One region of the Specibacter sp. NPDC057265 genome, then DNA from elsewhere that is predicted to be linked to it. Evidence: predicted binding sites of a transcription regulator. Region 1 holds the regulator's gene; the other holds the start of a gene.
The links. The regulator Rex, encoded in region 1, represses fermentation and respiration genes when NADH is low (regulators of the CRP and FNR family bind a similar motif). The targets are predictions, from matches to a motif close to CTTGTGAANNNNTTCACAAG.
Positions count from the first base shown of each region.

Region 2: the regulator Rex is predicted to act here: its motif matches at 10,300-10,319, upstream of araB (ribulokinase).

Region 1 is NZ_JBHUYE010000019.1:3,414-14,489, forward strand. Features, by position in the region: gene ACFUCV_RS12280 (cytochrome c biogenesis CcdA family protein) at 1-194, opposite strand, end outside; gene ACFUCV_RS12285 (TlpA family protein disulfide reductase) at 210-797, opposite strand; gene ACFUCV_RS12290 (histidine phosphatase family protein) at 916-1,581, opposite strand; gene ACFUCV_RS12295 (YceI family protein) at 1,747-2,304, shown strand; gene ACFUCV_RS12300 (hypothetical protein) at 2,573-3,256, shown strand; gene ACFUCV_RS12305 (redox-sensing transcriptional repressor Rex) at 3,303-3,998, opposite strand; gene ACFUCV_RS12310 (glutaredoxin family protein) at 4,129-4,419, opposite strand; gene ACFUCV_RS12315 (HAD family hydrolase) at 4,512-5,324, shown strand; gene ACFUCV_RS12320 (30S ribosomal protein bS22) at 5,408-5,506, opposite strand; gene ACFUCV_RS12325 (3-deoxy-7-phosphoheptulonate synthase) at 5,721-6,860, opposite strand; gene ACFUCV_RS12330 (acetylxylan esterase) at 7,061-8,071, opposite strand; gene ACFUCV_RS12335 (carbohydrate ABC transporter permease) at 8,248-9,186, opposite strand; gene ACFUCV_RS12340 (carbohydrate ABC transporter permease) at 9,179-10,123, opposite strand; gene ACFUCV_RS12345 (ABC transporter substrate-binding protein) at 10,467-11,076, shown strand, end outside.
Region 2 is NZ_JBHUYE010000004.1:138,745-149,820, reverse strand. Features, by position in the region: gene ACFUCV_RS04930 (ABC transporter substrate-binding protein) at 1-580, shown strand, start outside; gene ACFUCV_RS04925 (ABC transporter ATP-binding protein) at 583-1,467, shown strand; gene ACFUCV_RS04920 (ABC transporter permease) at 1,467-2,366, shown strand; gene ACFUCV_RS04915 (LLM class flavin-dependent oxidoreductase) at 2,406-3,752, shown strand; gene ACFUCV_RS04910 (Na+/H+ antiporter) at 3,835-5,406, opposite strand; gene ACFUCV_RS04905 (NAD(P)H-binding protein) at 5,437-6,099, opposite strand; gene araA (L-arabinose isomerase) at 6,269-7,789, opposite strand; gene ACFUCV_RS04895 (L-ribulose-5-phosphate 4-epimerase) at 7,822-8,556, opposite strand; gene araB (ribulokinase) at 8,553-10,247, opposite strand; gene ACFUCV_RS04885 (ABC transporter substrate-binding protein) at 10,607-11,076, shown strand, end outside.

The DNA.
Region 1 (11,076 bases):
ATGCCGGCGAACATCCGGCCACGGCGCTGATCCTGCAAATCCGCACCACTGAGTCCGCTGACATAACCCAAATAGCCAGGGACCAGGGGCAGGACGCAGGGGGACAAAAAGGAGACCAGCCCGGCCAGGAGGGCCACGGGCATCGCCAGCAGCATGGAGCCGCTGAGCACAGTCTCAGCAAAGGGATTGTTCATGGCCCGGAGATGCCCTCAGGCTTCCGCGAGCGCGCTGGTGAGCAGGGCCTTCAGCGTGCCCTTTTCCGCGACGCCCAAAACCCTGGCCGACACCCGTCCCTGCTTGTCCAGCACCAAGGTGGTGGGGACGGCCGACGGCGGCACGAACTTGGTCATGGCCAGCAGCACGCCGCCGTCCTTGTCCACAATGCTGGGGTAGTCCAGGCCAAAGTTGCGTTCAAACGCCTCCGCGGTGGCCTTCTCATCGCGGACGTTCACGCCCAAGAATTGTGCGCCCTGTGGCGCGAATTCCATGTGGAGGGCTTGCAGATCGGGGGCCTCCAGGCGGCATGGGGCGCAGGCGGCGTACCAAAAGTTCAACACCGTCACCTGGCCGGCAAAGTCCGCCGAATCCACCGTTTCCCCAGTGAACAAGGTGGCCTTGAACTCCACCGGAGCCATCCTGTCGGCGGCGCCGAACTCGGTGACGGAGCCGTCGCCGGCAATGTAGTTTTTGTTGTCTCCCGCATTGGCCTGTTGGGCCAGCGGGTCATCGCTGGTGCAGGCAGCCAGGGCAAAGGCCATGACGGCGCCACCGGCGGCAAAAAACGATCTGCGGCTCATCGAGGAATTCAAGGCCAGTCTTTCATTTCTCATATCTTGAAGCCATCGCGCAGGCGCAGACATGGCATTATGTTCTACGCTACGTCGAATAGCTGATTGTCAGCTGTGTGCGCGGGCCTCATGCGCCGGGGGTGGTGGCCGCGCCGGGGAGCAGCGCCGCGGCCGGTTCACTGTAGTTGACCCCCACAATGTCATCGCCTTCAAAGCTCAGAGAGGTGAGCGAGGCCAGCGTGCATTCCCTGTTGCGGGGATCGTGCCACAGGCGCCTGCCCTCGGCGCTGCGCCGCGTGGACCAGATGGGCAGCTGGTGGCTGACCATGACGGCCTGCGCGCCGTCCCCGCCCAATTCATACGCACGACGCCGGGCATCCCGCGCCGCCTCGAGCATGCGTTGAGCCTGGGCTGCGTACGGCTCCCCCCAGGAGGGCCGCAAAGGATTGGTGAAGTGGCGCCAGTGCCGTGGCCTGCGCAGTTCCGCGCGGTTGACCTTCATCCCCTCAAAGTGGTTTTCCGCCTCAATGATGCGCGGGTCGGTGACGATTTCCAGCCCCAGCGCGGTGGCCAGGGGCTGGGCTGTTTCCTGGGCCCGGGTGAGCGGGGAGGCCACCAAATAAACGGGGGCGCCGCCGCCGTTGTTTTGAATTTCCCGGAAGTGCTCGGCCACCATCACCGCCATGGCCTGGCCGCGTTCGGAAAGGTGGAATTCAGGGAGCCGGCCATAGAGCACGCCATCGGGGTTAAAAACCTCGCCGTGGCGCAGGAGGTGAACAGTTACAGGGGACATGGGAACCAGTTTCTCAAAGTTGCACAGCAAGGGGTTAATCCAGGGATTCAAAAGTTTTTCAGCCAGCAGGGAATATTAGATGCAAACGCATGCTTATGCCCTGTGAAGGATCACCACCACGGAGATCCTGCCATCGTGTAGGAAAACAATTCAAGGAGCATTCCCATGTCAGCAATCACCATTGAATCAACCGGACTCGCCCAGGGCACCTGGAACCTCGACGCCTCACACAGCACGGTGGGCTTCGTCGTCCGCCACGCGGGCATCTCCAAGGTCCGCGGCCAGTTCACCGACATTGCCGGCGAACTCACCCTCGGCGCGACCCTGTCCGACTCCTCCGTCACCGCCACCATCCAGGCAGCCAGCTTCAACTCCGGCGACGCAGGCCGCGACGGCCACGTCAAGGGTGCCGACTTCCTGGACGTCGAGACGTTCCCCACCCTGACCTTTTCCTCCACTGGCATCTCCGGTGACAGCGAAGACTTCGAACTCACCGGTGAGCTCACCATCCACGGCGTCACCCAGACCGTGACCTTCAAGGGCGAATTCAACGGCGTGGCCGTTGACCCCTTCGGCGCCACCCGCGCCGGCTTCGAAGCCAAGACAGTCATCAGCCGCAAGGAATTCGGCCTGACCTGGAACGCAGCGCTGGAGGCCGGCGGCGTGCTGGTCTCGGACAAGGTCACCATCACCTTGGACGTGGCCTTCGTCAAGGCAGCCTAGTCAGCACCCGCCGCGGCCCGCTGGCCTAAAACGCCGCCGGGGTAAGCAAAATGCCGGTCCGCACCTGTGTGCGGGCCGGCATTTTTTGTGCATTCCCGCCGGCTCCCGGCACGCCAGGGCACCTCTTCACCCGGCACGGCAGCGGGCGCGCGGGAGGTCGCGTAGGGTTTAAGGAAAGCCGCAGGCGCCAGGCAGCGCATTGCCTGCGTCCCAGGCGGTGCAGCCCGTCTGCCGTGCAAGGTCCAACAGGAGTGAGGGAGCAGCAGTCATGACCACCCCCGGTGAAGAATCACCAGAGCGTCCCGCCATTGACTCCAGTTACGGTGAAATTGCTCCCGGCGTCCCGCGGTACGGTCAATACGCCCCGGCAGGCTGGGAGCCGCCGCAGGAAATCCAGGACGCGCAAAAGGCGGCCCTGGCGGGGCGGAACATTGCTCCTGCCCCCTCCTACCCCGGCTTTGGCGGCGGCCAGCCCGGCACGTCAACCATGCCCGCAGCCATTCCAGGCAAGGTCCTCACCGGCGCCCGGCTGATCATGCTTGCCGGCGTCATCCAGGCAATGTCGGTGATTGCGCTGCTCGCAGTGCTGTTCGTGCCCACGTTGAAGGCCTCCGTGATCGAGGTGCTGCAAAGCAGCATGGCCGCCACCCCCGCCATGGCCGACGCCTACGCGGACCCGGCACTGGTCAATGCCGCACTCGTGGTGGCCTTTGTCATCAGCCTGGCCATGGCCGTGGTTTACTTTTGGCTGGCCCGGGCCATCCGCCGCGGAGCAGGCTGGGCACGCACCACCGCGCTGGTGCTGGGCATCTTGTCCATCACCTTTTTGGTGCAGCCCAACCCCCTGGCCATTGCGCAGATCCTGTTGGGGCTGGTGGGGGTTTTCCTGCTCTACCGCTCCCCCGCCAAGGAGTTCTTTGCCGCAGAAAAGTCCCGCCGCGGCGGGCGCTGATGCCGTGACACTGCCCTGAACCAGACCCAACGCCCCGCCGCAGCAGTCAGGCGCCGGGGCGTTCCTGTTCCAGGACCGTTTCCTGCATCCGCTGGGCATGATAGGCAAGGATCTGCAGTTCCGTGGCCATGTCCACCTTGCGCAGGTTCACATGCTCCGGGGTGCTCAGGGCCACGGGAGCGAAGCTGAGGATGCTGTGGACCCCGGCCGCCACCACCCGGTCGCAGATGGACTGTGCCACGGCTGCGGGCAGGGCCAAAACCACCATATTGGCCCGCGTGGACTTGAGCACCGACTCCAAATTGGCCACATCGCTGACGCGCAGCCAGCCAATTTCGGTGCCCACCACCATTTGGTCGGCGTCCAGCAGCGCAGCGACGTGGAAACCGCGGGATTCAAATCCTGCGTAGCGGGCCAGGGCACGGCCCAGGTTGCCGGCCCCCACAATGGCAACCCGCCATTCCTGGGTCAATCCCAGGGCCTGGACAATGCGCCGGCTCAGGGTTGCCACGTCATAGCCCACCCCGCGGGTGCCGTAGGAGCCCAAGTGGGACAGGTCCTTGCGGACGTTGGCGGAGCCGACGCCGGCTGATTCGGCCAGCGCTTCGGAGGACACGCTCACCGCGCCCTCAGCGAGCAGGGCATTCAAGGTGCGCAGGTACAGGGTCAAGCGTGAGACCGTTGCAGGCGGCAGCTCGGGGCCGGGCTGGGCCTTGCCCTCCTGCGATGTCTGCAGTGCCATTAAATCACTCTCCACCTTCTCAGGCCACGGCCGCTCGCAATGACTTCACGAGGGCGTCAACACGCCCGCCAGGGTCTGCCTCAACTCTAAGTCGTGGGCGGTTCAGTGCCAAAAGCAAGACGCGCCACGACTAGTGCCCGCCGCCCAGGGACGTCAAAATGGCGCGCAGACGCTCCGGATCAATGTGCCAAAAGTCCCGGGGCACGCCGTCCACCAGCACCACGGGGATTTCCTCCCCATAGCGGGCCCCCAGCTGCGCATCCTGGGCAATGTCCACTTCATCCCACGCCAGCCCCAGCTCGCCACTGACCTGGGCCACCACGGTCCGGGCGTTCTCGCAGAGGTGGCAGCCGGCTTTGGTCAGCAACTGCACCGTGGGAGAAGTTGCCGGCGGGACGGGCTGGGAAGGCAAAGGATCCATGCCTGCAACGGTACGCCAACGAAAGTTTCCCCACAGTCCCCCCGCCGCAGCCGGTGGCGGGCACAGGGGCATGCATTGACTAGACTCGTTGCATGCCCGACGCGATCCTTGACAGAGCCGAGACCTCCTCGACTACTGTGCAGCACCTTGGCGAGGCGGCTTTCTTCGACGTGGACAACACCATGATGGAGGGCGCAAGCCTGTTCCATGTGGCCCGCAAAATGTACCAAAAGCGTGCCTTTACGCTCCACGACGCAGCGGGTTTTGCCTGGAAACAAGCCAAGTTCATCCTGCGCGGCGAGAACATGAGTGATGTCCATTCCATTCAGGATTCCGCCCAAAAACTGGCCGCCGGCATCAGCGCCGAGTTCATTCGCGAAATTGGCGGCGAGGTCTACGACGAGATGATCGCCTCCAAAATCTGGCCCGGAACCAAGGCCCTGGCCGATGAACACCTAAGCACCGGGCGTCAGGTGTGGCTGGTGACTGCCACTCCCGTTGAGGTCGCCGGGGTGATGGCCGAGCGCCTGAACCTCACCGGTGCGCTGGGGACTGTGGCCGAAATTGAGGACGGACACTACACCGGGCGCCTCGTGGGGGAAATTCTGCACGGTGCCGCAAAGGGCCGCGCCGTGAAGGAACTGGCCCTGGCGCAGGGACTGGATTTAAAGCGCTGCTGGGCCTACAGCGACTCCTTTAATGACATCCCCCTGCTCATGGCGGTGGGCCACCCGGTGGCCATCAACCCCGACGGGCAGCTGCGCCGGCACGCCAGGGACAACAACTGGCCCATCTACGACTTCCGTTCAGGCCGGCGGGCCGCCACCTGGGGTTTGCGGGCCGCCACGGGTGCCGGCGTCGTCTATGGTTTGTGGCGCGGCGTATCCATGATGCGCAGGCGCTGACTGCGGCGGCTCCCCACCGGCCGCAACAAAAACACCCGCCCACCCGGCAAAGGGTGAACGGGTGCTTTACGCAATAAGAAGTTCTACTTCTTATTGCGACGCTGGTGGCGTGTCTTGCGAAGCTGCTTGCGGTGCTTCTTCTTGGACATCCTCTTGCGGCGCTTCTTGACTACTGAACCCATGAAAGTTCCTCACAAACTGCATAGAACAGCCTCGAAGAGGCCGTAAACGATTAGGTCGACCGATCGCAGGAATCGGTCAAAGCCGAAAATGGATCTTTCCTAGGGTACCGCCTTTACCCTGTATGCACCGAACCGGGCCGTCCCTGGCCTTCTGTGCCCTGCACCACGCCCGTCCCGCGACGGGGCGCGGGGTTCACCACCGTTTTCGCCGGAACTAGCTGGCGGCGGTGCGGCGCGTGCGGGACGCCTGCGCCAATTTGCCCAGCACCTCCACGGTGATGCCCCAGTCCATGCAGGCATCCGTCACGCTTTGGCCGTACACCAGATTGGCGGTGCCGGCAGCGACCTCCTGAACGTTCAGGCCCTGCGCCCCACCCACCAGGAAGCTCTCCAGCATGACCCCGGCAATGGTGTGGGCCGAGGTGTCAGCGGACTCCAGCTGCGCGGCAATGTCCAGCGCCACTTCGGCCTGGCGGTGATGGCTTTTGCCGGAGTTGGCATGGCTGGCGTCCACAATGAGTCGCGGGTTGACGCCAGCCGCAGCGGCAAGGCCTGCCGCCTGCGCCACGTCCCCGGCCCGGTAGTTGGGCCCCTTGCGTCCCCCACGCAGGATCACGTGCGCGTCCCTGTTCCCGGCCGTGCTGACCAGTGCCGCCCGGCCGTCGGCGTCGATCCCGAGGAAGGACTGCGCCGCGCCGGCGGCATTGCAGGCGTCAAGTGCCACCTGCAGATCACCATCGGTGCCGTTCTTGAATCCCACCGGCATGGACAAGCCCGAGCTTAATTGACGGTGGATCTGACTTTCGGTGGTTCTGGCGCCAATGGCACCCCAGGAGATGAGGTCGGCGGTGTACTGCGGGCTGATGGGCTCCAGGAACTCCGTGGCAGTGGGCAGCCCCAGGGCGGCCACGTCACGCAGGAAGGTCCGGGCCAGGTGCAGCCCTGCCCCCACATCGTGGCTGCCGTCCAGGGCCGGATCGTTGATCAGGCCCTTCCAGCCAACGGTGGTGCGCGGCTTTTCAAAGTAGGCGCGCATCACAATGAGCAGATCCTCCTCATGCGCCGCAGCCACTGCAGCCAGGCGGCGGGCGTAGTCCAGGCCGGCGCGGGTGTCATGAATGGAGCAGGGCCCCACCACCACCAGGAGCCTGTCGTCCACACCATCCAAAATGGCCCGGACCTCCTCCCGTCCCCGTTCGACGACGCCTGCCAGCTGCGCGTCCAAGGGCAGCTGCGCCAGCAGTTGCGCCGGTGAGGGCAGCGAGGTGAACTGGCTGATGCGTAAATTGGCGGTATTGGCTGGATTGGCTGGATTGGCTGGATTGGCTGCGGGGCTGGCTGCGGTGATGCTCATGGGGCGGGGTCCTTAGCTGGGCTGATGGCGGACCCCCTTCTCAGAAGCCCGCCGGAAATGGCGAAGGACAGAGAAAAATTTCTCTGTCCTGTGGGCTCTGAAGGAAAATTGGATGCGTGTCAGTGAGACGCGGGCCCCTCCAGAGCCAACGAAAAATACGCATACCAACGGTTTGTCATGCCCACACCATAGGCAGATAATCAGCCAGCCAGCAAATTGGCCAGGTAATGCAGCTGTTCCACCCGGTGGTGCTCCTGCCCGCCCTCATGGTTGTTGAAAGGGTAAAACTCGATGTTTTTAGCCGGGTTCCGTCCCGATTTGGACCCGTAGGCGTTGTAGGAGGCGTAGACGGTGGACGGCGGGCAAATGTCGTCCCTGCCGGCGGCCGAATAAAGCGCCGGGGCCGTGCAGCGGCTGGCAAGGTGCACGCCGTCGTAATAATTGAGCACTTCGAGCACCTGCCCATGCCGGTGGCGGTGGCGTTGCAGGAAGTTCGCGATTTCCGGGTACGGCCCCCTGACGGCCAGGTCAATGGCGCGGGGAAAATCCTGCAGGAAGGGAACGTCGCTCAGGGTGGCGATGACGCCGTCGAGCCGACCGGCAGCCAATCCGGAGGCGGCAATGGCCAAACCTCCGCCCTGGCTGATGCCCGCCAAAATGACCTTGCCGGCATCCACCCCGGGATGCTGTTGCGCGGCCTCAATGGCGCGGAAGGCGTCGACGTAGACGCGGCGGTAGTAGTAGCTTTCCCGGCTGGCAATGCCGCGGGTCATCAGACCGGGATGGGCCACATCGCCGGCGGACAGGTGCGGATCCGGGGTCTCCCCCAGGATCCCGCCGTAGCCCTGGCCGCGGGTGTCCATGATGAAGTGTGCGTAGCCGGCCTGCGCCCAGGCGGTGTCCTGCTGAATGAGGCCGCGGCCCCCGGAATAGCCCACGTACTGCACCACCACGGGCAGCTTTGCGCCGGGCGTGCGGTTGGCGGGAAGATGCAGCCACGCCTTGATGCGGTCCCCGCCGTAACCGGAAAAAGCCACGTCAAAGCTGTCAATGACCGTGAGCAGGTTCTCTGCCGGCACATAGCTGGGGGCCAGGTCAAAGGTGCGGGCCTGGGCCAGGGTGTCATCCCAGTAGCTGTCAAAGTCCGCAGGCTCCGTGAGGGTCGAGGAGTACCCTTGCAGTTCCTCAAGGGGCAAATCAAACTGGGGCATGAGGCGGATTCCATTCCGGTGGGGCCCGGCTTCGACGCGGGCAAACATTTTCCTCCGGACATCCTATGTGCTGGAGGTGGCTCCGGGGTGAGGCCACAGGGCAGGGGCGCAGCGCAAGGTCCCCGTGCCGGCGTCGTGCATGGCCGGTGGCGCGGGGACCCTGGGTGCGGTGGGCGTTACTTGATGCCGGTGGTGGCAATGCCCTTGATCAGGAACCGCTGGCCAAAGAGGAAGACCATGAACACCGGCAGCAGGGACACAATGGACATGGCGAACAAGGAGCCCCAACTGGTGCCGGCCTGGGAATCCACAAAGGCCCGCAAGGCCACAGGAACTGTGAACATGTCCGGATCCGTGAGGTAGATCAGGGCGCCGAAGAAGTCGTTCCACGTCCAAATGAAGGTAAAGATCGTGGTGGTTGCCAGGGCCGGGACCATCAGCGGCAGCATGACCTGCAGGAAGATGCGGGGGTGGCCGGCGCCGTCAATGCGGGCCGCCTCGTCCAGGTCCTTGGGAATGCCGCGGATGAACTGCACCATCAGGAACACAAAGAACGCGTCCGTGGCCAGCAGTTTGGGCACAATCAACGGCCAGAAGGTGTTGACCCAGCCAATTTGCGAGAACAGCACGTACTGGGGAACTATCACCACGTGGAACGGCAGCATGATGGTGATCAACATGATGCCGAACAGGATCTTGCTGGCGGTGAACTTCAGCCGCGCAAAGGCATAGGCGGCCATGGAACAGGAAATCAAGTTGCCCAGGATGGACCCGATCACCACGATCGCGGAGTTGAGCATGTAGTGGCCAAAGGGATGCGTCAGCGCTGACCAGCCATTGGCATAGTTGCTCATGTCCAGGGTGCTCAACCACAGCCCGGGGTCCTTGAAGATGAGTTCATTGGGCCGCACCGAGGAAACCACCATCCACAACAGCGGATAAATCATCACGGCACCGCACACGATCAAAATCAAGTGCTTGGTCAGGGCACGGCTGCGGGCCCTGGCGCTAAAGGACAACGTTCCCCGGGAGGCGCGCACCTTGGCGTTTTTGCGCCGGCCGGGGGGCGGCGTCGGGATGGCCGGAATTTCAGATACCGTTTGCAGATTAGTCATCGTAGAACACCCAATACTTAGACGCGACGAAGTTGATGGCGGTAAAGACGCCGATGATCACCAGCAGCACCCAGGCCATGGCGGAGGCGTAACCCATGTCAAACTGTCCGAACCCCTTTTGGTAGAGGTAGAGCGTGAAGAACATGGTTGAATCGGACGGACCGCCGCTGCCGCCGGAGACGATGAAGGCCTGCGTAAAGGACTGGAAGGCGCCAATGATCTGCAGGACCAGGTTGAAGAAGATGATGGGGCTCAAGAGCGGGATGGTGATGTTGAGGAATTTTTGCCACGCCGTGGCGCCGTCAACCTCCGCCGCCTCGTAATACATGGCGGGGATCTGGCGCAGCCCTGCCAGGAAGATGATCATGGGGGCGCCAAAGGTCCACACATGGAGCAAAATGATGGATCCCAAGGCTGTATTTGGGTCTGAAATCCAGCCGGGCCCCTGGATGCCCACCATGGCCAGAAGCTGGTTGACCAGCCCCGTGGTGCCGAAAATCTGCTTCCAGAGGATAGCAATGGCCACTGATCCACCCAGCAGGGACGGCAGGTAAAACACCGAACGGTAAAAGGGCAGGCCCCGGATTCCCTTGTCCAGCACCAGCGCAATCAACAGCGCCACCGCCAACTGGATGGGCACGCCCACCAGGACATAGGTGAAGGTGACACCGAGGGAATTGTGCAGGCGGGTGTCTTGGAGCATCCGGGCAAAGTTGTCCAGGCCCGTGAAGTTGGGCGCCTGCAGCAGGTTGTAGTCAGTGAACGACAAATACAGCGAGGCCACCATGGGGCCGACGGTGATGAACAGCAGGCCAATGAGCCACGGCAGCAGGAAGATGTATGCGGCTTTGTTGTCGCGCCTGTCATCCTTCTTCTCGGCTGCGGATTTGGGGACCGTGCGGCGCTTCATCCTGGAAAGTTCGCCCAGCGCGCTCATCGCTGAACCTCCACTGGCGCTGTCGCGGGGTCGATCATGCGTGCGGTGCAGGCACCATCATGGTGGTGGTAAACCAGCATGAGAACCTCCTTTGCTTTTATCTCGGGGAAAATTGGGAACTGTGTACTTGCGTTCAAAACGTGCGTGCTGGCGGGCCGGCTGCGCAGCTGGATGGTTGCCCAAAGGATGAGATCCAGACCACAAACCCAAGCGGCTTATTCCAAAGTAAGCGTTTTCTTGACGTCTGTACAGCCCGTCGGCTAGATTTCGAGAAAGCGTTTTCTGTGACGGACGCCACAACGGCTTCCGAACCGCGGGAACGCAACACCATAGAGATTGGACAATGATGTTTCAGCTCAAAAAATCAATGACGCTCGCCACGGGGGCCCTTGTTGCGGCGTCGCTGCTGCTGACGGGTTGCGGAGCCTCCAGCACCAGCGGGACAACCGGTACGGCGGAGGATCCCGTCACCATCCGCTTTGCCTGGTGGGGCAATGACGCCCGGGCCAAGACGACTTTTGAAGTCATCAAGGCCTTTGAGGCGCAAAACCCCGGCATTAAGGTCAAGGGCGAAAATACCGAGTTCAGCGCCTACTGGGACAAGATGGCAACCCAGATTGCCGGCGGTGACACGCCCGATGTGTTGGCCATGAGCGGCTCCTACCCCAGCGAGTACTCCAGCCGCGGGGTCCTGCTGGACCTGGAGAAGGTCAAGGATGAAATTGACACCGCCAAGTTCGCTCCCGGCACCGTGGAGCTCGGCCAGATCGACGGCAAGCAGTACGCCATTCCGGCAGGCGTGAACTCCCTGTCCATGATCCTTGACCCTGCGGTCTTCAAGGCCGCCGGCGTCGAACTTCCCGATGATGAAAGCTGGACCTGGGAGGAATACCAGGACCTGTCCACGCAGATCTCCAAGAATTCGCCACAGGGCACCTTTGGCACCTCCCCCA
Region 2 (11,076 bases), on a different contig from region 1:
GGCCGTCATCCACAGCTATTTGTTGAACAGCGGATTGACGGAGGATGAGATCAAGACGGTGCAATTGGTGGTCCTGCCGCCCAATGACACCGAACAGGCCATCCGGCGCGGCCAGGTGGACGCCGGAGCCCTCGGTTCCGTTCTGCAGGACCGGGCAATTGCCGCCGGCGGCCTGCGCCCGCTCTTTACGGACGTGGAATTCTTCGGCTCCTTCCCCGGCGGCCAGTACGTCTTCCGGGACGAGTTCATCCAGAAAAATCCCGCCACCGTCCGGACCTTCACCACGGGCATTGCCAAAGCCATCCAGTGGGAGACCACCACGCCCCGGGAGGAAGTCATTTCCCGGTTCAGCAAAATCATCCAGGAACGCGGCCGCAGCGAAAGCACCGACGTGCTGAAGTACTGGAAGAGCGTGGGCGTGCCCAACGCCGGCGTGGTGGAGGACAAGCACTTCACCCTCTGGGAGGACTACCTCAAGGACACCGGAGTCATTGAAGGAGACCTGGAGCCGGCCAAATACTACACAAACGAATTCAACGAGCTGGCCGGTGGCACCACCGCCCCGGCGCCGAAAGGATGACCATGACCGCCAAAATAAGCCTCCAACACGTTCGCCAACAATTCAACGTCCGCACTGCCAAGGGGCGGCCAGCGGCCGGCAGCGGCCCACTGGTGGTGCTCGATGACGTCAACCTCGATGTGGCGCCAGGGGAGTTCCTCACCATTGTTGGCCCCAGCGGCTCCGGCAAGACCACACTGCTCGATCTTCTGGCCGGGCTGACCCGTCCGGCCGCTGGAAAAATCTTGGTCGATGGCAGGGAAGTCACCGGCCCCGGCCATGACCGCGCCGTGGTCTTTCAGCAATACGCGCTTTTCCCGTGGCGGACAGCATCAAAAAATGTCTCCATTGGCTTGGAAGGCACCGGGCTGAACCGCCGGCAGCGCGCCCAAAAGGCCCACGAGTATCTGGATTTGGTGGGCCTGACGGGTTTTGCCGACCGCTATCCCCATGAGCTTTCCGGCGGCATGAAGCAGCGCGTTGCCATTGCCCGCAGCCTCGCCTATGAACCCGACATCCTGTTGATGGACGAGCCCTTCGCGGCCCTTGACGCCCAGACCCGCGAACAGCTCCAGGACGAACTGCTGCGCATTTGGCAGGACACGCAGAAAACCATCATCTTCATTACGCACGGCATCGACGAGGCCGTCTACCTGGGCCAACGCGTTGCCGTGCTGAGCTCCCGGCCGGGCCGGTTGAAGGCAGTCGTGGACGTTGACCTGGGGGAACGAGCCGGCGGGGCGGATCTGCGCTCCACCGCCAAATTCGTCGAACACCGCCACAAGGTCTGGACCCTGCTCCACGACGAGGTCCAAGCCGCCCAAAGCGCCGGTCACCGCAAGGTCCGCCCCGACGGGACCGCCCCGGATGAAGTGCCGGCAACAACCACCCAGAGGAGGGCGGCTTGATGAGCTCGCTGATCACACACCGTCCCGAAGCTGCCCAGGAACCCCCGGTGGAGCAACGCTCCCCTGCCCGGGCCCCGTCCGTAGCCGCGCAGCCGGGCACGACGGCGGCGCTGGCCGTGCGCCGAAGCGTTGCCACGGCAGGCGGCTGGCTCTGGAAGTGCGCCGCGATCATCTTGTTTCTGGCTCTCTGGGAACTGGGCCCAAAATACCTGGCCGGCGATGCAACGCGTGTTTTCCTGCCGCCGCTGCACCAGGTCCTGGCCGCCGGCGGCGGGCTCATTGCCAACGGGCAGCTGCAAACCCACATTGGCGCCAGCCTGACACGTTCGGCCGCCGGTTTCAGCATCGCCGTCACCCTCGGGATCTCGCTGGGCCTGGTGATTGCCTGGTACCGGCCCCTGCACTCCTTCCTGAATCCGCTGCTGGAGCTGTTCCGAAACACGGCCGCCCTGGCACTTCTGCCCGTGTTCACCCTGCTGCTGGGCATCGGTGAGGAATCAAAGATCTCCATCGTGGCCTTCGCCGCGTTCTTCCCTGTTCTTTTGAACACGCTTGCCGGGGTCCGCACCGTGGATCCATTGCTGGTGCGGGCGGCCCGTTCCCTGGGCCTGGGCAATCTGGCCCTGTTTTGGAAGGTCATCCTGCCCTCGGCCGTGCCCACCATATTCACCGGCATCCGGATGGCCGGCACCTCCGCCATCCTGGTCCTGATAGCTGCGGAAATGGTTGGCGCCAAGGCCGGTTTGGGCTACCTCATCACGAATGCGCAGAACAGCTTCCTGATTCCGCAGATGTACGCCGGCATTCTCACGGTCTCCCTCCTGGGACTGCTGGTCAACCTTGCCCTGGTGGCCGCCGAACGGCATTTCTCCCGCTGGCGCACCTCCATCAACGGCTAGTACACCTTTTCGCCTCAACGACCCCTTAAGGAACTGATCATGACCAATGAAAAGAAACCCCGCGAACTGCACCTGAACGCCTTCATCCACGGCACCGGACACCATGAGGCTTCATGGCGCCACCCGGACGTGGACCCCCAGGCGGAGCAGGGTCTTGAGCACTACATCAACATCGCCAGGACCGCCGAACGGGGCAAACTCGATTCTTTGTTTTTAGCGGACGGCCTGGCCATCTCAAGCAACATCCGGTACAACGCCCACAGCTCCTTCGAACCCCTCACCCTGCTCTCGGCCCTGGCAACAGCCACCGAGCGGATCGGGCTGATCGCCACTGCCTCAACCACCTACAACCAACCGTATTCGTTGGCCCGGGCGCTGGCCTCAGTGGATCGGATCAGCGGCGGCCGGGCCGGCTGGAACATTGTCACCTCTGCCGGCCAGGAAGAAGCGCAGAATTTCAATCTACAAAACCGTCCCGCCCACACCGTGCGCTATGAAAGGGCCCACGAGTTTCTCGAAACGGCCAAGGCCCTGTGGGACAGCTGGGCCGACGACGCCGTGGTGGCCAACAAGGAGAGCGGAATCTACAGCGACGCGGAAAAGATCAACACGATCGACCATCAGGGCAGGCATTTCCAGGTCAAGGGTCCGCTTAATCTTCCACGCCCCGTTCAAGGCCATCCGCTGCTGGTCCAGGCCGGTTCCAGCGAGGCCGGCAAGGAGTTCGCCGCCCGGCATGCCGAAGCGGTCTTCACCGCCCATCTAAGCGTGGAATCCGCCCGCGAATTCTATGCGGACTTGAAGGGCCGCCTGCGTGCCTTTGGCCGCTCTCCCGATGAACTGTTGATCCTGCCAGGCATCAGCGCCTACATTGCCGACACGGAAGTGGAGGCCCGTGCCAAGTATGAGCTCCTGAACTCCCTGGCCAACCCGGAGTATGGGGTCCACCAATTGTCGGCGCAGCTGGACTTTGACCTCTCCGGCCACCCCCTTGATGCCCAGCTGCCGGAGATTCCGGAGGGAACGGACGGGGCCCAGAGCCGCAAGAAACTCATTGTGGATGCGGCCAGAAAGGAATCCCTGAGCATTCGCGAGCTGACCCAAAAGTTGGCTGGCGCCCGTGGACATTTCACGTTCATCGGCACTCCCGCCCAGGTCGCCGACGAGATTGAACTGTGGTTCACCACGGGGGCTGCGGACGGCTTCAACATCATGCCGCCAACCTTTCCGGGCGGCCTCGACGACTTTGTTGACAAGGTGGTCCCGTTGCTGCAGGAACGCGGACTGTTCCGCACCCGCTACAGCGGCAAAACGCTCCGTGACCACTACGGCCTGGCCCGTCCCGAAGCGGCGCGGACCCAGCAACCCCTCACCCTCTCCGCCTAGGACATCACCGCGGTCCCCGCCGGCGCCGCTCTGCCCGCCGGCGGGCAGTGCGGCGCCGGCGGGCAGTGTGGCGCCAGAGATCTCAGTCCGGCATGATCATGGTGCGAAGATCAAGTTGGCGCAGCACTTTGTCAGCAACCTCCGGATCCGTGTCAGCTTCATTGCGGGCCAGCAGCACTTCTGTCCGGGCGGCATCCAGGGCAATGGTCTGCGCGGCAATGACCAGTTCGCGGCCCCGGCGGCGGCGTTCCACCTCGTCTCCGGTGCCCAGGTTCTCCTGCAGCAAATCCACCCGCAGGCGCCGCATCTTGGACTTGAGCCAGGCAGTCTTTTCCGGCGGCAGATTGGCCATCATTGCATGGTCCCGCAAAGCCGCCACGGCTGCTTCCTGGGCGCGGCATGCCATGAGCTTGGTGGCCTCACGCTCCTGGACGCCGTCGTCAGTTGCCTTGAGAACGCGCATCAACCAGGGCAGGGTCAAACCGGGGAGCACCAGGGTGGTCAGCAGCACGGCGCAGGCCGCGACGATGATCTCGTGCCGGCCGGGAAATGCTTCACCGCTGGGCAACACCGTGGGCAGGGCCAAGGCCAGGGCCAAAGTGGCCAGGCCCCGCATGCCGCACCAACTAAGAATGATGACGTCCTTGAAGCTGGTGGGAGGCAGCGAGCCCCCACCCCTGCGGGAAAACAGTGCCATCAGGGAAAACCACAGGAGGCGGACCAGGATCACCAGCACGCTGACACTGATGGCCAGGGGCAGCATGGCCCAAATGTCGGCCCCTTCCATGCGGATCACTTCCCTGACCTCCAAACCCACCAGGCCGAACGCCAGACCCGTCGCCAGCAACTCCACCACATCCCAGAATGCCGCGCGGGTAATGCGCTCGGTGGCATCCTCGGCGCGGGCAAGCCGCTTGATTTCCAGTGCTGTGACCACCACGGCAATGACCCCGGAGGCATGGACCTCTTCGGCCAAAATATAGGCCCCAAAGGGGACAATGAGCGTCACGGCGCTGCGCGCAGTGGAGGAGGTGATGATTTTGGTGATGGCGGCGGTCACCCAGCCCATCAGCATGCCCACGGCAATGGCAAGGGCTGCGCCCACCAGGAAGCTGCCCAGCACGCCAGGACCAAAGGTCTGCCCATCCATGGCGCTGGCCACGGCGGCCTGAAAAATCACAATGGCCGCGGCGTCGTTGAAAAGCCCCTCGCTTTGCAGCACCGTCACCAGGCGGCGCGGCATGTGTACGCGCCCGGCAATGGATTCCACGGCCACCGGATCCGGCGGTGCGCACATGGCTCCCAAGGCCACTGCCGCAGGGATGCCCACGCTGGGAATGAGGATCCACGCGGCCCCGGCAACAACTGCCGTGGAAACCACCACCAGCGCCACCGCCAAAAGCAGCAGCGTGCGCCACCTGACCCGGAACACCGACCAGGAGCTCTTCTGCGCGGTGGCAAAGAGCAGCGGCGGCAAAAAGATGGGCAGGATCAGTTCCGGGTCAATGCTCAGATCCGGGAAGCCGGGGATGAAGGTCAGCGCTCCGGCCATGATGAGCATGATGACCGGATAGGGCAGCCGGAGCTTGTCCCCCAGACCCACGGCAAGGACGGTGGCGAATAGGAGCCCAATGATCAATATCAGCTGTTCCACGCTGTTTATCCTATGGGCCGGCTGCCCCTGCTAGCGCGTCAAGGCTTCTGCAATGGGCACTTCGCCGTCACTGAACTCGACGGTGCGCATGATGGTCCCGGGCGTTTGCAACACTGCAGCGATGACGTGTGCCACGTTGGCCCGGGAGGTTTCATTGGCTGCCCCTTCCGGCCGCCCGGCCGCCGGGGTGGGGTCAATGCGGTGTGTGGGCTCCGCCAAGGTCAACGCTCCGGGGGCAACAATGGTCCACGCCAACTGGCTGCTCTGCAAATGGGCGTCGGCGTCTGCCTTGGCCTGCGCGTAGGCGTGGAAACTGTTGTCCTCCGGCACGCCGTGATCTTGGCCCGCGCCCAAATAGGAGACCATGACGTAGCGCTGCACCCCTGCCGCGGCTGCGGCATCCATGGAGGCGATGGCGGCGTCCCGGTCCACGGCGTAGGTGCGTTCGGGGCTGCCGCCGCCGGCTCCGGCGGTCCATACCACGGCATCCTGGCCGGCCAGCAGATCGGCCAGTTCCGCAACTGAGGCGGAAGCGACGTCATGCACCACGGCAGTGGCTCCGGCAGCGGCCACATCATCAATGTGGGCTGCGTTGCGGATGACGGAGGTGACTTCCATCCCCGCCTCCTGCAACAATGGCGCCAGTAACAGGGCGACTTTCCCGTGTCCACCAATAATCAAAACCTTGTTCATGGTTGCTCCTTCACTAGGGTGATGGTTTCACTCGGGAGCCTACTGCACCAGGCCGGTGGCATGCGTTTTGTGCAGCGCGCTTTCACCTCCAAGCACAAACAGCAGCGCCCCTCCAGGGTGGAAGAACGCTGCTGCGTGCCAGGCTGCGGCCAGCTTCGGGTAGCTGGCGCTAGAATCCCTGGGCCAGGCGGTAGTAGGCCTGGTTCCAGCGGATTTCCCGCATGAAGCCGCGCTGGGTGGTGTCTTCGTCAATCACCAGCAGCTCTGCCGCGAAGATGTCGGCGAAGTCCTGGAAAGCCTCGATGCCGACGGCGGTGCTCATGACGGTGTGGTGGGCGGCTCCCGCCTCCAACCAGGCGGCGGCGGAGGTGGCAAAGTCCGGCAGCGGCTTCCACACGGCCCGGGCAACAGGCAGATTCGGCAGCGGCTCATCCAACGGCACCACCTGGACCTTGTTGGCTGTGAGGCGGAAGCGTTCGCGCATGTCCGAAAGCGCGACGACCACGCCGGCACCGGGATCGGCGTCGAACACCAAACGCACCGGATCCTCGCGGCCGCCAATGCCCAGGGGGTGCACTTCCAGCGAGGGCTTGGTGGTGGTCAGCGACGGGCACACCTCAAGCATGTGGGCGCCCAGGATTTTTTCCTCCCCGGGAACCAGGTGATAGGTGTAGTCCTCCATCAGGGAAGCTCCGCCGGGCAACCCCTCCCCCATGACCTTTGCGGCGCGGATGAGCACTGCCGTCTTCCAGTCACCCTCGGCCCCGAAACCGTAGCCGTCGGCCATGAGCCGCTGCACGGCCAGGCCCGGGAGCTGGCGCAGGCCGCCAAGATCCTCAAAATTGGTGGTGAAGGCACCAAAGTCCCCGGCCTCGAGGAAGCTGCGCAGGCCCAGTTCAATTTTGGCGCCGTAGCGCAGGGAGTCATGGCGGGCGGCTCCGGGGTGCAGTTCCGGTGCCACGTTGTACAGGCGCAGGTATTCTTCAACCAGGGCATCAACATCGGCTTCCGAGGCGGCGTCCACAGCTTCCACCAGTTCGTTCACCGACCAGCTGTTCACGGAGACGCCAAAGCGGATTTCGGCTTCGGTCTTATCTCCTTCGGTGACTGCCACATTGCGCATATTGTCACCGAAGCGGGCAACCTTCAGGCTCCGGATCTGGGCCACGGCCGCGGCTGCGCGCGTCCAGGTGCCAATCTTTTCACGCACCAAAGGATTGGACACGTGGCCAACCACGGTCTTGCGGGCCACGCCCATGCGCGATTGCATGTACCCGAATTCCCTGTCGCCATGCGCGGCCTGGTTCAAATTCATGAAGTCAAAGTCAATGTCCGCCCACGGCAGGGCCACATTGGCCTGCGTGTGCAGGTGCAGCAGCGGCTTGTTCAGCTCGCTCAGCCCGCGGATCCACATTTTGGCCGGCGAGAAGGTGTGCATCCAGGCAATGAGCCCAATGACCTTCGAGTCGGCGTTGGCGTCAATGGCTGCGCGGCGGATGGACTCGGAATCCTTCAGCACGTCCTTGAAGACCACGCGGACAGGGATCTCGGCGGAGTCCTGCAGGGTCTTGACCACTTCGGCCGACTGCTCAGCGACCTGGCGCAGGGTTTCCTCGCCATAGAGGTTCTGGCTTCCGGTGAGGAACCAGACTTCGTATCCGGACAGGGAGTTGTTCAACTGCAAAGACATGTTCATTCCTTCAAGGCACGGCGGTGGGTGGATTACTGTCCGTAGACGTTTTGGTAGCGCTGATGGAGCTGGTCAATGTGGGCGTCATCGATGGGAATCATGGGGCCCAGTTCCCGGGAGAGGTGGACTGTGCGTGCCACTTCCTCACACAGCACCGCAGCCTTGACAGCTGCCTTGGCGGTGGCGCCGATGGTGAAGGGCCCGTGGTTTTGCATGAGCACGGCCGGCGAGCGCGATCCCTTCAGTGTCTGCACAATGCCGCGGCCGATTGAATCGTCACCAATCAAGGCGAAGGGGCCAATGGGGATTTCCCCGCCAAATTCGTCCCCCATCATGGTCAGTACGCAGGGAATGGGTTCGCCCCGCACGGCCCAGGCCGTCGCATAGCTGGAGTGGGTGTGCACCACCCCGCCCACTTCGGGCAGATGCCTGTACACGTAGGCATGCGCTGCGGTGTCGGACGACGGCGTCAGTGCGGGATTGCCCCAGCCGCGGTCCACGGGGGTGCCGTGAAGATCAGTGACCACCATGGATTCCGGGGTGAGATCGTCATAGTCCACCCCGGAAGGCTTGATGACCATCAGCTCCTCCCCGGGGACCCTGGCCGAGATGTTGCCTGCGGTCCACACCACGAGTTCGTAACGGACCAGTTCGGCATGCAAACGAACAAGGTCGGTCCTGATGGCCGCGATGGCCGCCAGGGTTTCCGGCGTTGCGCCGTGGCCGGGTTCGGTGCGTGCGGCCTTGGTTTCCGGTGTGCCGCTCATCCCTGCACCCCCGCAGCAACTTTTTGCACGTCGCGGTGCGCTTCGCGGGCAATGGCCTTCAGACGGTGCATGACCTCATTGGCGCCACGGCCAAAGTAGTCGTGGAGGAGACGGTATTCTGCGAAAAGGGCGTCATAGGCGGCCACATTCTCCGGGATGGGCTGCACCACGGCGCGGTTCAGCCTGCCCATGGCGGCCGATGCGGCCCTGATGTCCGGGTAAAGGCCGGCCGCGACGGCGGCGTGGATGGCCGAGCCAAGGGCCGGGCCCTGGCTCGAACCAATGGTGGACAGCGGCATGTTCAGCACATCGGCATAGATCTGCATGAGCAGGGGGTTCTTCATGAGGCCACCGGCCACAACAAATTCCGTGACCGGGACTCCGGCGGCATTGAAGGTTTCCACAATGACACGTGCCCCGTAGGCGGTGGCTTCCAGCAACGCCCGGTACCCGTCCTCCGGCCGGGTGGCCAGGGTCTGGCCCACCACCACTCCCGAGAGTTCATGGTCCACCAGCACCGAACGGTTGCCGCTGTGCCAGTCGAGGGCGACGAGCCCGTGCTGACCAATGTTTTGGCGTTCGGCCAGGGAGGTCAGGTACTCGTGGATGCCAAGTCCCTTTTTGGCGGCCATGTCCACATACGCCGCAGGCAACGAATTTTTAATGAACCAGCCAAAGATGTCGCCCACCCCGCTCTGTCCGGCTTCGTAGCCGTACAGGCCGGGCACTATCCCGCCGTCCACCACACCGCACATGCCCGGAACTTCGCGCAGTTCCCGCGAACTCATGACATGGCAGGTGGAAGTGCCCATAATGGCCACCATCTGGCCGGGCTCAACAGCCTTGGCGGCCGGTGCAGTGACATGCGCATCAACATTGCCCACGGCAACGGGGATGCCTTCGGGCAGGCCCGTCCAGGCCGCCGCTTCCGCACTGAGGCCACCGGCGCGGTCCCCAAGATTTCCGATGGGGTGCTCCACCTTGTCCACCACAAAGCGGGCAAAGTCCGGGTTCAAGGCCGCAAGGAATGCCGCGTCCGGGTACTGCCCCTCCTGCCGGATGCCTTTGTAGCCGGCGGTGCAGGCATTGCGGACATAGCTCCCCGTCAATTGCCAGACTATCCAGTCGGCGGCCTCAACCCAATGGTCCATGGCTGCATACACCTGGGGGGCTTCTTCCAGCATCTCCAGGCCTTTGGCGAACTCCCATTCGGAGGAGATCAGCCCGCCATAGCGCGGCAGCCAGCTTTCCCCGCGGGACCGGGCCAGTTCATTGATGCGCTCCGCCTGGGGCTGGGCCGCATGGTGGCGCCACAGCTTCACATAGGCGTGGGGTTCACCGGCCCACTGCGGCAGCTCCGACAGGGGCGTGCCATCCGCCGTGGTTGGGACCATGGTGCAGGCGGTAAAGTCCGTGCCAATGCCCACCACATCCGCCGGGTCGATCCCGGCCTGGGCGACGGCGGCCGGGACAGCCTTTTTCAATACCTGGCGGTAGTCCTCCGGGACCTGCAGCGCCCATTCCGGCGGCAGCTTGTCCGTGGAGCCGGGCAACGACCGCTCCACCACCGCGTGGGGGTACTCCACCACGGCGGAGGCGAGCTCGGCCCCATCCCGTACCCGCACCACCACGGCCCGCCCTGACAGGGTGCCGTAGTCAATGCCAATTACGTAGGATTCCTGCGCCTTCATGATTTCCCTTCGATACGGTGCACCGGCGCCGTGCCAGCGGCGGCAAAAAACTCTTGTGAACGCTAACAATTGCATAATCGAGGAGGCTCGTCAAGGACTCAAAGGTCTCGAATGAGCATCTGTTTCGCTTAGGCCATTTTTCGCCCCTTCCGCAGCAAGACGCGGAACACCGCCATTTACGTCCAAAGGAATTGTCGCGGGAAGGTCACATTCAAGTGGCGTTGCACAGGCGCTTGACAAAGTAGCTGTGAACGCTAACAATTGAGACGCGGGTCACGATGGCCTGCTCTTGTAGCAACGACGGTACAGTCCTGGGACTTTTCCTCTGCTGCGAGAGACTGACGTACCAGGAGGTTAAGTTGTTCAAGAAATCTTTGGTGGCCGTGGGACTCGCCGCAGCGTTGGCCCTCACCGGCTGCGGTGGCGGCACAGGCGACAATGCAGGATCAGGTGGTTCCGGGGACATCACACTGGGCTTCGCCCAGGTTGGTGCGGAAAGCGGCTGGCGGACAGCCAATACCAAGTCCGTGCAAGACTCGGCTAAAGAAGCCGGAATTGATCTGAAGTTCTCCGATGCCCAGCAAAAGCAGGAAAACCAGATCAAGGCGATCCGCTCCTACATTCAGCAGAAGGTGGACGTGATTGCGTTCTCGCCCGTGGTTGAGTCCGGCTGGGACACAGTCCTTAAAGAAGCCAAGGATGCGGAAATTCCCGTCATCTTGACTGACCGGGCCATTGATTCACCGGATAAGACCCTGTACAAGACATTCCTGGGCTCCGATTTTGTTCTCGAAGGTGAGAAGGCTGCCGAGTGGCTGATCAAGGACCA